DNA from 3 places in the Arthrobacter sp. Y3221087 genome. Region 2 is predicted to be linked to each of the others. Evidence: riboswitches for the same ligand, from Rfam matches in the RefSeq annotation. Region 2 holds a riboswitch; each other region holds the start of a gene.

Region 1 (4,894 bases), on a different contig from region 2:
TACCTTCGCAGCGCGGAGGGTGTGCGGTTGCTGCTGGGCAACCACGTGCCGGAGGGGGCGGCGCCGGTGGCCCAGGCCTACGCCGGGCACCAGTTCGGCGGATACTCACCCCTCCTGGGGGACGGGCGGGCCCTCCTGCTTGGCGAGATCCTGGACGCCAACGGCCGCCTGCGCGATATCCACCTCAAAGGCTCGGGCCGCACACCTTTTGCGCGTGCAGGTGACGGGCGTGCCGTCGTCGGGCCCATGCTCCGGGAATACCTCGTCAGTGAGGCAATGCACGCGCTGGGGATTCCCACCACCAGGTCTCTCGCCGTCGTCGGCACCGGACGCCTGGTGCGCCGGGACGAGATGCTGCCCGGGGCAGTCCTGGCCCGGGTGGCCAGCAGCCACCTGCGGGTGGGGAGTTTCCAGTATGCGCGGGCCACGGACAACCTCGAGCTGCTGCGCCGCCTGGCGGACCACGCCATCAGCCGGCATTACCCCGCCGCCGCTAAAGCTGAGAATCCGTATCTTGCGCTTTTCCGGGCGGTGGTGTCGGCCCAGGCCGCGCTGGTGGCGCAATGGATGCTGGTGGGCTTCGTCCACGGCGTGATGAACACGGACAACATGACCATTTCCGGCGAGACCATCGACTACGGGCCCTGTGCGTTCATGGACGATTTCAATCCCGCCGCCGTCTACAGCTCCATTGACGTGGGCGGGCGGTACGCCTACGCCAACCAGCCTGTTATTGCCGAATGGAACCTGGCGCGCCTCGCCGAGTCGATCCTTCCGCTGATCAACGAGGATCAGGAGCAGGCCGTCGCTCCCGCCGTGGAGGCGCTGGGCGAATTCCGCAGGCAGTACAGCGATGCTTGGTTCGACGGGATGAGGACCAAGCTGGGCCTGCCCGGCAGCCCCGCGGGAAGCCCTGAGGCCGAAGCGGCATCCGAACTGGTGGACGGGGTGGTTGCGATCCTGAAGGACGGCCCGGTGGACTACACGCGGTTCTTCCGCAACCTGGGCGAAGCAGCGCGTGGAAATGACAGGCCTGTCCGGGGCATGGTCATGGACCTGGCAGCATTCGACGCCTGGGCCGGGCGCTGGCGGTCCATGAAGCCGGATGCGGACCGGATGGACCGGGTGAATCCTGTGTACATTCCGCGCAACCATCTGGTGGAAGAGGCTCTCGCTGCGGCCACCGGCGGCGACCTGGAGCCGCTTACCAGGCTCCTTGAAGCAGTGGGCGCCCCTTACGAAGAGCGACCCGGGCTGGAACGTTACGCCGAAGGCGCGCCGGAAGACTTCGGCAAGTACATGACGTTCTGCGGCACGTGACAGGCTGAGCCGCAAAGTGGCGGCGGGGCCCCGGTGGCAACACGTTAAATACGACAAGGGCGGCAGCCGGGTCTTCCCGGCTGCCGCCCTTCTGTGCGCAGCTCTTGGTGCGGCTGCTTCAGTTGCGCGGGGTAACTACGCTACCCGGACGAAGGAAGCTCCGCCGAGCCAGCTGATGGAGTGGACTTCGGTCTTGTAGCCGTCCACGCCGCCGCTGACAACCTGGCCGTCGCCGGCGTAGACGCCCACGTGGCCTGCAGTGATCACCAGGTCGCCGGGGGCGGGGGTGCCCACGGTGGTGCCGTACTGGTAGAACTGGCCGGGAGCCAGGTCACCGACGGACTTGCCGACGGAGCGGAGGGCCTTCTCCACCATGGCGGTGCAGTCCTGCTGCACGCCCAGCTGGCCGTAGGCGGAAGCCAGGATGGCTGCACCGGTGCCGGTGCCGGTCGCGGCAGGTGCGGGAGCCGGGGCCGGAGCCGGGGCAACGGCCGCGGAGGCATAGTTCACGGTGGAGCCGGTGTTCGCCAGGGCAGGTGCGGCCGGGGCAGGAGCAGCGGCAGGTGCCACGTAGCCGGCGCCCGGAATGGTGATCTGGTCACCGGGGTAGATGATGGTGGAGATGTCCAGGCCGTTGGCGGCCAGCACATCGTTCAGGCTGACGCCGTGAGCGGCCGAGATGGCGCCCAGGGTGTCTCCGGAAACCACGGTGTAGACGTTGCCGGCGGCAGGGACTGCGGCAGCGGGGGCAGCCACTGCGGCTGCCGGAGCGCTGTACGCCTGGACGCTAGCGGTTTCGGTGGTATCCGGGCCGGTCACGCCTGCATGGGCGGGAGCTCCAACACCGAACGCAATGCCGGACGCAGCGGCAACTGCGAGCACCGGACGGCTGAGCGTCCGTGCCTGGGACTTTGCGGAAGCAGCCAAGCCCTGGAGCGCGATTGAGCGGGCCGGAGTCGCGCGGTGACGGGCGGTAGGGAAATTTTTTGACACGTGTGATCGCCTCTCCCATGCCTGCGGGGTGAGCTGTCGGGTTCGGGTTGGAGATACCCGGCCGAAGGCAACCGCCCACAATGGACGGAGGCGCTATCGACTTAACCCCAAGGCCGTAACGGCCGTGGAAACTTGGTTCCCCCGTCCCTGCCAGCTGGAAAGCGGTTGAATCCCGGGTCAGTGGCAGGGCTCGGCATACTGATGGGAATGTCCCGTTTGGGAGGGACACCTGAAGACCATAACCCGACCGCGGAGCAATTGTCACGTTTGGGTAACATACGAGGCGCTTCTATCGTATTAAGCAATCGTATGGAGGTACTAGCACACCTTTCTGACCTCGCGTGATATTTGGCAGCTGGCGTGGCTTGTTATTCATGTCACAAATCTATAAAGGTAGCGGGGGGAGGCTGTCCAACCCTCAACCTCGTGTTGAAACCCGCTAAGCTTCGGAGCTATGCGCCTGACCGGAAGCATGTTCAAGCCCCCGTTGCTGGCAGGGCTGCTGGCACTTGCCCTCGCCGGCCCCGCTGCCGTGCTTCCGGCGGCCGCGGATGAGCCTCCGCCGGGCGGGTACCCATCGTGGGAAGACGTTCAGAAGGCGCAGCAGTCTGAAGCCCGGAAGGCGGCCGAGATCGAGAACATCACGGGCCTGCTTCAAGGCCTGCGGTCCGAGTCCGAAGCGCTCGGGACGGCCGCCGTGGCCTCCGCAGCCGACTATGCACTGGCGGATGCCGCCCTGCAGGCCGCAACGGCCAGGGTGGATGCCCTCGCAGGCCGGGCTGCCCAGGCGGACGCGGAGTTGCAGCGGCATCAACAGGCCGTTGGTGCGCTGGCCGCCAGATCGTACAAGACCGGCGGAACCACCATGGGATTCTTTGTGGCACTGGAAGCTCTGGAGAACAACAGCATCCACGGGCTCAACGTCGTTGAGGTGGTGGGAGCCAAGACCGCGGATTTGGTCAGCCGGGCGGAGGCCGCCGGCAAAGCCACCGCTGCGCTGGGGGAGCAGGAAAAGACCGCCAGGGCGGAGCGCGAACGCCTGTCCGGAGAGGCGAAGGCCAAGCTGGACACTGCCCGTTCCGCCCAGGACGCGGTGGCCCGCCAGGTCGCCGAAGAGCAGCGGCGCAGCGGAGAGCTGACCGCGCAGCTGGCGTCCCTCAAGGGCACGACGGCGGCGCTCGAGGGCGAATACCGGCAAGGCCAGGCGGCGCTTGCAGCCTATGAGGCGGCCCAGGCTGCTAAACGAGCCGCTGCCGAGGAGCAGGCCCGCCGGCAGGCAGCTGCAGATGCTGCTCCTGCCGGTGCTCAAAGACCTCCCGCTCCGGCAAACCCGGTCCCGGCAGCGCCGGTGCCAGCGAATCCCGCGCCGCTAAATCCGGCCCCGGTAAATCCTGCTCCCGTGAACCCGGCGCCGGCGAACCCCGCCCCTCTTGCCCCGGCGCCTGCGATCCCCGGCCCGCCCGCCGTCGTCGTGCCCTCCGTTCCAGGCGGCTCCGTCAACGATCCCGCTGCGGCCAAGAGCTACGCCTCCGGCCGCCTTGCAGCCTACGGCTGGGGCCAGGACCAGTTCCTGTGCCTCGCCCAGCTCTGGACCAAGGAATCAAACTGGCTGACCACCGCCACCAACCCCTACTCCGGGGCCTATGGGATTCCGCAGGCCCTGCCGCCCGGCAAGCTGGGAAGCGCCGGCAGCGACTGGCTTACCAGCTACCGTACGCAGATCGAGTGGGGGCTCGGGTATATCCGGGACCGCTACCGTACACCCTGCGCGGCGTGGGACCATTCCGTAGCCAGGAACTGGTACTGAGAGGCGCGCTAGGCTTTCTCCATGCCAGATTTTGAGCGGTTCCGGGTGCTGCTCGAGGAGGAGCGGAAGCGGAAGGCTGCGCTGCTTCCGGACCTTCGCGCGGACATCGCCTCGGCCAGTTCGGCCCGGCTCAATTCAAACGTCGACGACGAACACGATCCCGAGGGCGCCACGATCGCTTTCGAGCTGTCCCAGGCGGCCGCACTCCTGAAGCAGAGCGCCGCCGGCCTGGACCAGGTGGAGGCCGCCCTCGCCCGGCTGGACGCCGGAACCTATGGCACCTGCGCCGTCTGCGGCGAAGCCATTGCCGAGGGCAGGCTGGAAGCCCGGCCATGGACCGCGTTCTGCATCAACCACGCCGCGGCAGGCCGGCAGTGACGGCGGGGCCGGACATTGTTGCCGCGGCGGCGGAATTCATCGACCGTACACTGCAGAACGAGGGCTCCTGGTACCGCGCGGACGACGTCGCCACCCGGCTGGGCGGGGTCCTCGCCTCTTACGGAGCCTCCATAGGCGCTGTCCGGGGAACCGTCCGTGATGCGCGGCGGAAATTCAAAGCCCTGGACCACGATGCCGCCGTCCAGCTGGCCTCAGTCCTCTGGGGCCGGCCTAAACCTGGCGCAAGGCCGGTCTTCGAGCGGCGGCTGGCTGCCGTGGTGCTGCTCCAAGCCAAGTCCGGATGGCTGCGCCACTCGGACCTGACCCGGATCGAAGGGTTCCTCCGCTCCGCCTCCACAGCGGAACTGGAGGGCCCCCTCGTGGCCGATGTGGTGG
Region 2 (4,894 bases):
TGAACCGACGAGGTTCTTGACCGGAGCCTGCCGGTGCGAGGTGCCCAGGACGTTCTTCGATGCGGCGGACAGCGCATCAATCTGCTCCTGGCGGACTTTTGAAGGTCCGGCGCCGAACCGCCCGTCCTTGGGGAGGAGATCGGCAGGAATAGTGATGCTTGGTTCGCTCACGGGGGCTCCAATTTCGGCGTGGACGCGCTTAGGTCCGGACGGGTGGATGGTCGCTGGCGCGCAGTCGGCAATGACTGCATCGAAGGCCTTTCCCATTCTGCCTGAACAGCTGATTCGGCGGGAACCGGGACCGTCATAGTCCAGCCACTGAGACGGGTTGCCGGGCGGCTTCCAACTATTCGGACTAAGTCAAAATAGGCTAAGCTAGCCAACGGACTACGTCGCGGTGAACAGCGATACGGTGGGACAACGCAAGGTACTGCGCTCGAGGAGCTGAGCTGGATGACGGATCTGATCGACACTACGGAGATGTACCTTCGGACCATTCTGGAACTGGAAGAAGAGAACATCGTTGCCCTGCGGGCCCGTATCGCGGAACGCCTGCGCCACTCGGGTCCCACGGTGTCCCAGACCATCGGCAGGATGGAGCGCGACGGCCTGGTTGTGGTCTCCGGCGACCGGCACCTGGAGCTCACTGAAGTCGGCCGCAAGCGCGCCACCGAGGTCATGCGCAAGCATCGCCTGGCCGAGCGGCTCCTGGCCGACGTGATCGGGCTGGACTGGGCTTATGTGCACGACGAAGCCTGCCGCTGGGAGCACGTGATGAGCGAGCGGGTGGAGCGGCGCATCTACGAGATGCTGGACCATCCCACCGAATCGCCGTACGGCAATCCGATTCCGGGCCTTGCCGCACTTGGTGGCCAGCCCGCACTTGCCTCCAGCGATACGGTGACGAGCCTCCTGGAAGCCATGAAGTCCTACGGGCCTGCGTCGGAGGTCACGGTCAGCCGGCTGGCAGAGCCCATCCAGGTGGAGCCGGAACTGCTGTCCCAGCTCGATGAGGGAGGCATCCGCCCAGGCGCCGCGGTAACTCTTGAACGTGTGGGCGACTACATCTCGGTCCGCGTGCCCGGCATTGAAGGCGCTCTGGAACTCCCGCCGGAGGTTGCCGCGCACGTGTTCGTTCACGTTCGCTAGGAAGGCCGACCGCCCGGTGTGACGCCGGTAACGCCAAGATAACGGAATTGTTACCTAGGGCCTTAAGCCCCTATAGTTGAACCAAGCGTTGATACAAAAGCGTTACCTGATCCGGAGCCGAGCTCTGCCAGCGGATCAGGAGCACGAGTCACTAACTGGCAGAGGCGGGGGAACCACAAGCGGCAGCGGGGGACTGCCTTGGGGTGAAGTCCGTCAGCAGCAAGCCTCTTCCAGTGAAGGAATCCCTCAGCGGATATCTCTGTGCCGAAGCTTGCTTACGGCGGACCGGGTCTTTGCACTCTCTGACCCGAATCCGACAGCTAACTTCGCAGGCTTTCCAGAGAGGAATCCTTCTTGTCCATGCAGACCTCCAGGGGGCGCCGCCGCGCCGCTGGCCCCGCTTCGGCGCCGCGCGTCGCCGAAGTCATCCACACGGAGCGCCCCCGCGATCTCCACCGTGATGCGCGGCGCCGTCGGGGTCCGTTCCGGCAGATCACCGAGTTCGCCTCGGCGAGCGGCATCGGCCAGAAGGCCGGCATGGCACTCGCCGCCACCGGCCTGGTGCTCACCGTTACTGTTCCGGCCACCAGCCCAGTCATGGCCACCGGCGAGACGGGCATTGCGCCTGTTGCGGCCGCCGCCGTCACCCCGCAGCCCGCTATCTCCGCCGAAGCCGGAGCGCAGATCGACTTCAGCCGCTCGGCCGTAGTGACCCAGGCGGATCCAGACGGCAAGCTCAAGCAGCTCCTGAGCGCCCAGTCCGCCGGCGCTGTTTCCCGCGCCGCATCCACCGGAAGCCTGGGCGCCCCGCTGGCGTCGCTGACCACAGCCTCGCCCTTCGGTTACCGCGTCAGCCCCATCACGGGTGGATCCGGCGACTTCCACCGCGGGCAGGACTACGTTGCCCAGTGCGGGACCTCGGTTCTCGCGGCTGCCACCGGCACCGTGACGTTCGTCGGCTGGCACCAGTTCGGCGGCGGCAACCGCGTGGTGATCGACCACGGAAACGGCCTGGAGACCACGTACAACCACCTCTCGTCCTTCAATGTGACTGAGGGCCAGACGGTCTCGCGCGGCGAGGTTGTGGCACTGAGCGGAACCACCGGAGCCTCCACCGGATGCCACCTGCACTTTGAGGTGCAGGTCAACGGCGAAGTAGTGGATCCGACGGGCTGGCTCTAGTCAAATGATTGCCGACTCTCGAATTGCCGTGACCAGCCGTGACCTTAATGTGACATTCAGTCAAAACTCCTGTACCGTCTAACTCGCGTCAACTTTTCCGAAGTTGACGCTCTTGTGCGGATTGCCTAACTCTGCCACCGCTCAAGGTCCGTTCGCATTTCATCGTCTGGCAGGGGCGGGGGAACCAATTTTGGCCTTCTTCACGGAAGGCCTTGGGGTTAAGTCGCAAAGCTTCCTTGAAGCGGCGCGGCCGGGTGACTCCCATCCGAATCCGACAGCTCACCTCGCAGGCATTGGGAGAGGCTACCTTCGTGTCTTCACGCCATAATTCTGCGCGCCACCGTGCGCAACCGGTCCGTACCAACCCTTTGGACGCCGTGTCCAAGGCTGTTAGTGCCAACGCCGGGACAGTGGGTCGCCAGGCTGCTGTTGTTGCAGCCGCTTCCGGCCTTGTCCTTGCCATGGGGCTGCCGGCCACCGCGGACACCACCGCCGGTGTCTCCGCTTCCACCGAGTCGGGTTCCGCGCAGACAGCACTTGCAGTCACCGCAGCACCTACCGCCACCGTTTCCTTCGAGCGCCCGGTGGTCACCACCGTCGCCGCTCCCGTTGTTGAACGCGTGACCGTGCAGTCAACCTCCGACGACGAGGACGAGACCGCCACTTCCGCCGAGTCAACGGCGTCAACCGCGGCAGAAAAGGTTGTTGCGACCGCCGCTTCTGCGGCCACCACCGGACTCGCCGCCATCGCCTACACGGGCATTGGCAGCCCCTACGTCTGGGGTGGCACCAGCCCCACCTCCGGTTGGGATTGCTCGGGCTTCACCCAGTGGGTTTACGCCCAGGCCGGCATCAGCATCCCGCGCGTGAACGCATGGACCGCCATGACCCCCACCTCCACCCCCCAGCCGGGTGACCTGGTGATGCAGAACGGCGGTGCACACGTCGGCATCTACGTCGGCAACGGCATGATGATCAGCGCACTCAACCCCTCCCAGGGCACTCTGCTGCACTCCGTCGCCGCCACCGGCACCTCCTCCTTCTACACCCTCGCAGGCTAATAGTTCTTGGGGCTTCGGCCCCGGGAACTATTTCTTTGCCCGCACTTTTTCGCTAAACCACCATCCCCGTTCGGGGCGCGCCGACGTACCCCCAAGATGCCGGCGCGTCCAAAACTCTCGGGTTGCCCACAGGCCCCGAGGTAATCGAAAGAGAGAACTGATGACTACTCGTGCTACCGCACGGCACCGTGCCGAGGTCACCAAAACCAGCTCGATCGCCGTCATTGCCAAGGCTGTGGGCGACAACGCCGGCGGCGTAGGTCGCCAGGCCGCCGTGATCGCTGCGGCCTCCGGCCTGGTGCTGACCAGCGGCGTCGCCGCCAACGCCGCCGACGCCAATATCCAGCGTGACTCCGCTCCGGCGTCCGCCCTGGAAGTTGAATCGGCCATCGAAGCTCCCATCTCCGCTGCTTCCACCATCGCCATCACCTACGAGAAGCCTGCCGTGACCACCACGCCGGCGCCCGTGGTCGTGGAAGAGCCCGAGGTTGTGGTAGAGGAAGCCGCGCCGGCGGCCCCTGCCCCGGTTGCCCAGACCGCTCCCGCTCCGAAGGTCACCGCCAAGGTTTCTGCTGCGTCTGCTCCTGCCGCGCCGGCTTCCGCCAGCGGCAAGGCTGCAGCCATCCTGTCCGCCGCCTACGCCCAGCTGGGTGTCATGCAGGACTGCACCATGCTGGTGACCAACTCCCTGGCGGCCGTTGGCATCAACTTCCACGACTGGCCTGCAGGCTACCTGTCACTGGGCCGCACGGTGAGCGCTGCCGAAGCCCAGCCCGGCGACCTGATCTACTACGCTGATGGCGGCGCCGGCATGGCGCACATTGCTGTCTACGCAGGCAACGGCCAGGCGGTCCACGGCGGCTACAACGGCAACCAGACGGTGGTCTTCAGCGCCAACGTTGGCTCCGGCCCGGTTTTCATCCGCGTCAACTAGTCCCCGCGTCCCCGGCCGGCGCCCCCGACGGCCGGCGATGGAGGAAGGACCCCTGCCCACAAAGCAGGGGTCCTTTCCCTTTTAAGGGAAGCAGGCGGGGCCTGCGGCCGGTCCGTGCGGAGGGCTCCAGGAGATGGCCTGCCAGCGGACGGATCAAATGCCTTCCCGAGGGCGATTAGCTGATAGTGCGCTTCTGTGTTTACTCTTGTGGTGTCGATCCATAGCCCGGACATGCCGAGGGCAGCCGGCCCTCGTGCCCCTGACGGGTGCGGCCGTGAAGAGGTACGTGCATGCGCACTCTCGTTCTGAATGCTGGATATGAACCGCTGGCGGTTGTCACTTTCCGCCGGGCGCTGGTGCTTGTGCTCACGGGCAAGGCGAGCGTGGTGGCCGAAGGGGACGACCCCGTGGTAGGTCCACAGGAAATACTGGGCCGTCCCTCGGTGATCCTCCTCAACCGCTACATCCGCCCGCGCTACAACCAGGCCACCGCCGTCAGCCGGCGGGGTGTGCTGAGACGGGACGGGCACAAGTGTGCCTACTGCGGCAAGGCTGCGCACACGATCGA
Region 3 (4,894 bases), on a different contig from region 2:
CCGCCCCAAACGGGACGGGTGCTGGTTGGAAGACCTGGGTCAGATCGAGTATTCAGGAGCGGCCCAGACCACTACTTCCGGGTGCTCGTAGAAGCGGTAGCCCTGTCCGCGGACGGTGCGGACCGTGTTGGCGAGGCGGCCCAGCTTGGAGCGGAGGCGGCGGATGTGGACGTCGATGGTGCGCTCGTTGGGCACTTCCTCGGCGTTCCGCCACAGGCCTTCGAGCAGTTCGTCGCGGCCCACGGTGCGGGTGCCGTTCTCCACCAGGTAGTTGAGGAGCTCGAACTCCTTGAACGTCAGGTTGAGCGATTCGCCGTCGAGGTGGACTTCGCGGCGGGCAAGGTCGATCAGCACGCCGGACGGGCGCGGCTCCTGCGGCTGCTGCGGACGGGGCGTCTCGGAGCGCTGGCGGGAGTTCACGGTGGGGTCGCCGAAGGTGGAACGGACGACGTCGAGCGCGGAACCGGGGGTGCCGGCCGGGGCAACGGCAACGGCTGCGTAGCTTTCGGCGCCGGTTACCAGGGACTGGGCGTAGGCGCGGATTTCCTGCGCAAGCTTGGCGATGGAGGTGCCGGCAGCTGCAGCGGTTTCCTCGTCGATGCCCATGTACAGGACGAACCCGCGGGCAACATTGTCATTGGCCACCGGGCGGACGGCGTTGGGTCCTGCCACCACGGGCGTGGGTGCCGTTACGGGAGCGGAGTCAGCCGTGGGAACGGCGCGGAGCTGCCCGTAGGAGTTGGGGTTGTAGCCCTGCGGCGCGTAGCCCTGGGCGGGAAAGCTGCTTCCGGAAGACGGCGAAATTGACGGGCGCGGGCCAAATCCGGGGCGGAGGCCGGAGGGCTGGCCTGCCTTGGCGGCGTTACGGACAGAGATGTGGACGTATCCGGATGCAACAGACATGGGATTGCTTACCTCAATGTGAATGGCCGCCATCGCGGCTCGAATGCTGGGTTTCCCCGCAATGCGAACTGGGGAGGGGCGCCCGACGCTGGGCTGGGGGGCGAATGCCTAAGAACTTCGATGGGTGGAGAAGGTCAGGCGTGCATTCGACAACAGCGCATGTCGGCAGCAGCTGATGTGCTGGGCCAATATTCTGCGGCTGCAGGTGCTGTTGAGTTCTTGTTCACATTGGAAGTGTGCAGCGTAACAATGGCAACTTGCAAGTAACAATGGATCGAATCGTCCGCATTGTGAGACGAAATGCTCTATTGTGGCGCAGATCACGATTCTGGCGGAAGCCAAAGAATAACATTCGTTATCCGATTTGCCGCCACGAATAGGGCTGTTGGCAGAATATTCTTCGCGAAAGGCGACTCCGCGAAGTTTTTTATTCAAGTGAGTGCGAATTGCCAAAATCGCCCCCTACTGCCCCGGCGCGTGTCCAGCGGCGCGCGGAGCAGGGAAGAAATTTTCCCGCAAGCCCGCGTTTATCGTCCCGCAGGCCCAGGATCAACTCCGCTCCCTGCACCTGGCCCACGCGTCCGGGCCGAATACCTCCCGGCCGCGAGCGCCGTATGTACGGTCGACTGGACTGTGACCACTGGATGCGATGCTCCCAAGTTCGACGGCTTGAACTGCCGCGCAGGCTCCGCCCGTCCACACCGGAGGTCCAGGCGCTGTTACTCATCGCGATGGACGCCGCCCAGGACCGCCCCGTTTGGGTGAAGAGGCCAGGCCTCGGCCGCGGAGGGAACCAGCGGACGGGACTTTTCCAACGCAATGAATAGCCAGGCCCACGAAGGGAAGGTCACGGCCGCATCACAGCCGGGCCAGACGCATGGCCCTCCACCTGCACTTGTGCGCCGACTGGCACAAGTCGACGCGCCGTCATCGTGATGTCCGTTACCTAAATGTGACTTAAGCGCTGAACTCCTGTAGCGTCGATTGGGTACGGTTCCCGTTCGGGCCGTATATCCGGATGACGCCAAGCTCTGCCACTTCCCGGATTCCGCTTGATCGAAGGCAGAGGCGGGGGACCCACCGTCCCGGGCATTGATTTGCCCTTGGGGTTAAGCCAGCACGTGATATTTCCGTGCGGCCGGATGCCCTCATCCGAACCCGACAGCTAACTCCGCAGGTGTGAGAGGCGATTCATCATGTTTACATTCCCGGCTAAACCGCGCCCGAAACAGGGTTCCGACAGCGATTTCCAGCGTCCGGAAGGCAAGAAGTTCACCCTCGGCAAGCGTGCCGCGGTCCTCGTAACGTCCGGTGCGCTGCTGGTAGGCCTCGGCGCCGCCGGCCAGGCGACGAATGCTTTTATTCCCGCGGCGTCCACCACAAGCACCACGGCGGCGGACTCCGATTCGCAGATGAGCATCGAGAAGAGCGAGATCCGGTCCAACCCGGCCGAGTCTCCCGCCCCCGCCGAAATCAACGTTGTTCCCCAGGCCGCCGAGCCGGCCCCCGCACCCGCGCCGGAGCCCGTCCCCGCGGCTGAGCCTGCTCCGGCACCCGAGCCCGCACCCGCACCGGAGCCCGCTCCGGCACCTGCACCCGAGCCGGCTCCCGTCGTCGCGGTCAATGACCCGGCAGGCGCGCAGGCCTACGCCGCCGGCCAGCTTGGTTCCTACGGCTGGGCCCAGGACCAGATGCAGTGCCTGGTGACGCTCTGGACCAAGGAATCCGACTGGACCACCACGGCCACCAACCCCAGCAGCGGTGCCTACGGCATCGTCCAGTCCCTGCCCGCCGAGAAGATGGCCAGCGCCGGTGCGGACTACCTCACCAACTACCGCACACAGATCAACTGGGGCCTGAACTACATCAAGGAGCGCTACCAGTCCCCCTGTGGCGCGCTGAACTTCCACTACGCCAACAACTGGTACTAAGCCGCTGCTGAATTTCCCCGGCCCTTCCGCTGTCCGTGCGTGAGGGCCGGGGATTTTTGGGCTTAAGAATCCCGTCCCGGGATGTACTGCACTGCCCACCTGTTGCCGTCCGGATCGGCGAAGTAGACGAAGTGGCCCCAGCCCTGCACGTCCACGTCGCTGACGTCCACGCCGTTCTCCTTGAGGTGGCGGTGCGCGGCTTCGATGTCGTTGACCACCAGCTGGAGGTTGGAACCGGTCCCCGGAGGGGCGTCCGTAAGTCCTTCACCAATGCAGATGGAGCAGGCCGAGCCCGGCGGAGTCAGCTGGACGAAGCGGATGGAGTCGGTGGGGCGCTGGTCGAAATCGGCGTTGAAGCCAACCTTGTTGACGTAAAAATCCTTGGCACGGTCCACATCGGACACAGGGACAAACACGAGTTCAAGTTTCCAGTCCATGGGCACAGGCTACGGCTGAGCCCATGGTCTTGGAAGGCTTGAACCTCAGCCGGCGATGCCGTACAGGCGGTCGCCCGCGTCCCCGAGCCCGGGAACAATGTAGGACTTGTCGTTCAACTTCTCGTCGATGGATGCCAGGACAATCGTCACGTTGGCGTCCGCGAGTTCCTCTTCCAGCTTGGCGAGGCCCTCAGGTGCGGCCAGCAGGCAGATGCAGGTGACGTCCGAGGCGCCGCGCTTGAACAAGAACTTGATAGCCTCGCGCAGGGTTCCGCCGGTGGCGAGCATGGGGTCCAGGACGAAGATCTGGCGGTCGGTGAGGTCTTCGGGAAGCCGTTCGGCGTAGGTGATGATGTCCAGGGTTTCTTCATCCCGGGCCATGCCGAGGAACCCCACTTCGGCGGTGGGGACGAGCTTGGTCATGCCCTCGAGCATGCCCAGGCCGGCGCGCAGGATGGGTACCACCAGCGGGGTGGGCTTGGTGAATGCGGTTCCCACGGTACTGCTGACGGGCGTTTCAATGGTGACGGGTTCGGTGCGGACTTCGCGGGTCGCCTCGTAGGCGAGGAGGGTCACCAGCTCTTCGGTCAACTGCCGGAACACCGGGGACGGGGTGTTTTTGTCCCTCAGGACGGTGAGCTTATGGGCGACGAGCGGGTGGTCCACAACGAGAGTTCGCATGCGTCAAAACTATCACCCGGCGTTGTCCTTCCCGTGCCCGCCGGGGCCGTCGTGATGCAGGGCATCAACCACCACATCCCGCACCACTGGATGCTCGAAATCGGGTGCCGGGCCCACGTGCTCCCGCCGCCTGATCATGTGGAACAGCCGGTGGGCAAGTATGACCATCAGCACCCACGCGAGGCCCAGCAGCCAGCCGGCCATCACGTCCGTGAGCCAGTGGTGCCCCAGGTATACCCGGCTCAATCCCATCGCGATGATGAAGATCACGCCCGTTGTGATGGCGGTGATGCGGACCCACAGCTTGAAGAAGTGCAGGCACAGGATATAGAGCAGCACGCCGATCACCACGGTGGTGTTCAGGGTATGGCCACTTGGAAAGGACGGCGTGGTTTCATACGGTGGCACGGCCTCCGTATGTTCGGGACGGGTCCGGCCCACCAGGCGCTTGCCGATCGTGGTTGCCGTGGTGGACACCGCGGCTGCACCGCCAACCAGGATCAGCGGCCGCCAGGACCGGCTCAGGAACGTGAGCCAGGCGGTGAGGATGCTCGCGAGGATGGGCATCCCGACCCCGCCACCGATGTTTGTGAATGCGGTGACGAAGGCGTCCGTTTCGGGGTTCCGCAGTGACTGCGAATAGTCGAGTGCAGGAATATCGAGGCTGGCCAGGCCTTCCTCATCCACCACGTCCGAGTACACCTCGGCGCCCAGCAGCGCCATGGCAAGCACAAGGGTTCCACCGATGATCAGGGTCAGCCACAGGGCGGCATATGGTTTGAACCATCTGTCCACGCGGTCACGGACGGTGCTCATTTGTGCCTCCCGGGGCTGGTCGTCACGGGCTCAGGGTATCCTTCGAAACTATCATTGAGCCATGGTCTCCACTGGAAAACACGACACGTGGATGGGTCTTGCCCTTGCGGAGGCCCGCCGCGCCCT

Evidence for each region. Region 2 has a riboswitch for cyclic di-AMP ahead of AC5RUO_RS17425 (C40 family peptidase). Riboswitches for the same ligand answer to the same signal wherever they lie in the genome.
Region 1: it holds a riboswitch for cyclic di-AMP, as region 2 does, so the genes downstream of both, AC5RUO_RS08010 (LysM peptidoglycan-binding domain-containing protein) here and AC5RUO_RS17425 (C40 family peptidase) in region 2, are expected to answer to the same signal.
Region 3: it holds a riboswitch for cyclic di-AMP, as region 2 does, so the genes downstream of both, AC5RUO_RS13880 (aggregation-promoting factor C-terminal-like domain-containing protein) here and AC5RUO_RS17425 (C40 family peptidase) in region 2, are expected to answer to the same signal.

Annotation. Positions count from the first base shown of each region.
Region 1 is NZ_JBNHFE010000001.1:1,678,744-1,683,637, forward strand. Features, by position in the region: gene AC5RUO_RS08005 (protein adenylyltransferase SelO) at 1-1,320, shown strand, start outside; gene AC5RUO_RS08010 (LysM peptidoglycan-binding domain-containing protein) at 1,456-2,313, opposite strand; cyclic di-AMP (ydaO/yuaA leader) riboswitch at 2,317-2,487, opposite strand; gene AC5RUO_RS08015 (aggregation-promoting factor C-terminal-like domain-containing protein) at 2,768-4,120, shown strand; gene AC5RUO_RS08020 (TraR/DksA family transcriptional regulator) at 4,142-4,498, shown strand; gene AC5RUO_RS08025 (DNA alkylation repair protein) at 4,495-4,894, shown strand, end outside.
Region 2 is NZ_JBNHFE010000007.1:121,941-126,834, reverse strand. Features, by position in the region: gene serC (phosphoserine transaminase) at 1-171, opposite strand, end outside; gene AC5RUO_RS17435 (iron-dependent transcriptional repressor DtxR) at 454-1,149, shown strand; cyclic di-AMP (ydaO/yuaA leader) riboswitch at 1,280-1,499, shown strand; gene AC5RUO_RS17430 (M23 family metallopeptidase) at 1,510-2,331, shown strand; cyclic di-AMP (ydaO/yuaA leader) riboswitch at 2,460-2,638, shown strand; gene AC5RUO_RS17425 (C40 family peptidase) at 2,709-3,392, shown strand; gene AC5RUO_RS17420 (NlpC/P60 family protein) at 3,553-4,326, shown strand; gene AC5RUO_RS17415 (HNH endonuclease) at 4,617-4,894, shown strand, end outside.
Region 3 is NZ_JBNHFE010000004.1:82,272-87,165, forward strand. Features, by position in the region: gene AC5RUO_RS13875 (winged helix-turn-helix domain-containing protein) at 40-903, opposite strand; cyclic di-AMP (ydaO/yuaA leader) riboswitch at 1,935-2,094, shown strand; gene AC5RUO_RS13880 (aggregation-promoting factor C-terminal-like domain-containing protein) at 2,100-2,834, shown strand; gene AC5RUO_RS13885 (glyoxalase superfamily protein) at 2,897-3,271, opposite strand; gene upp (uracil phosphoribosyltransferase) at 3,317-3,952, opposite strand; gene AC5RUO_RS13895 (phosphatase PAP2 family protein) at 3,965-4,768, opposite strand; gene tadA (tRNA adenosine(34) deaminase TadA) at 4,830-4,894, shown strand, end outside.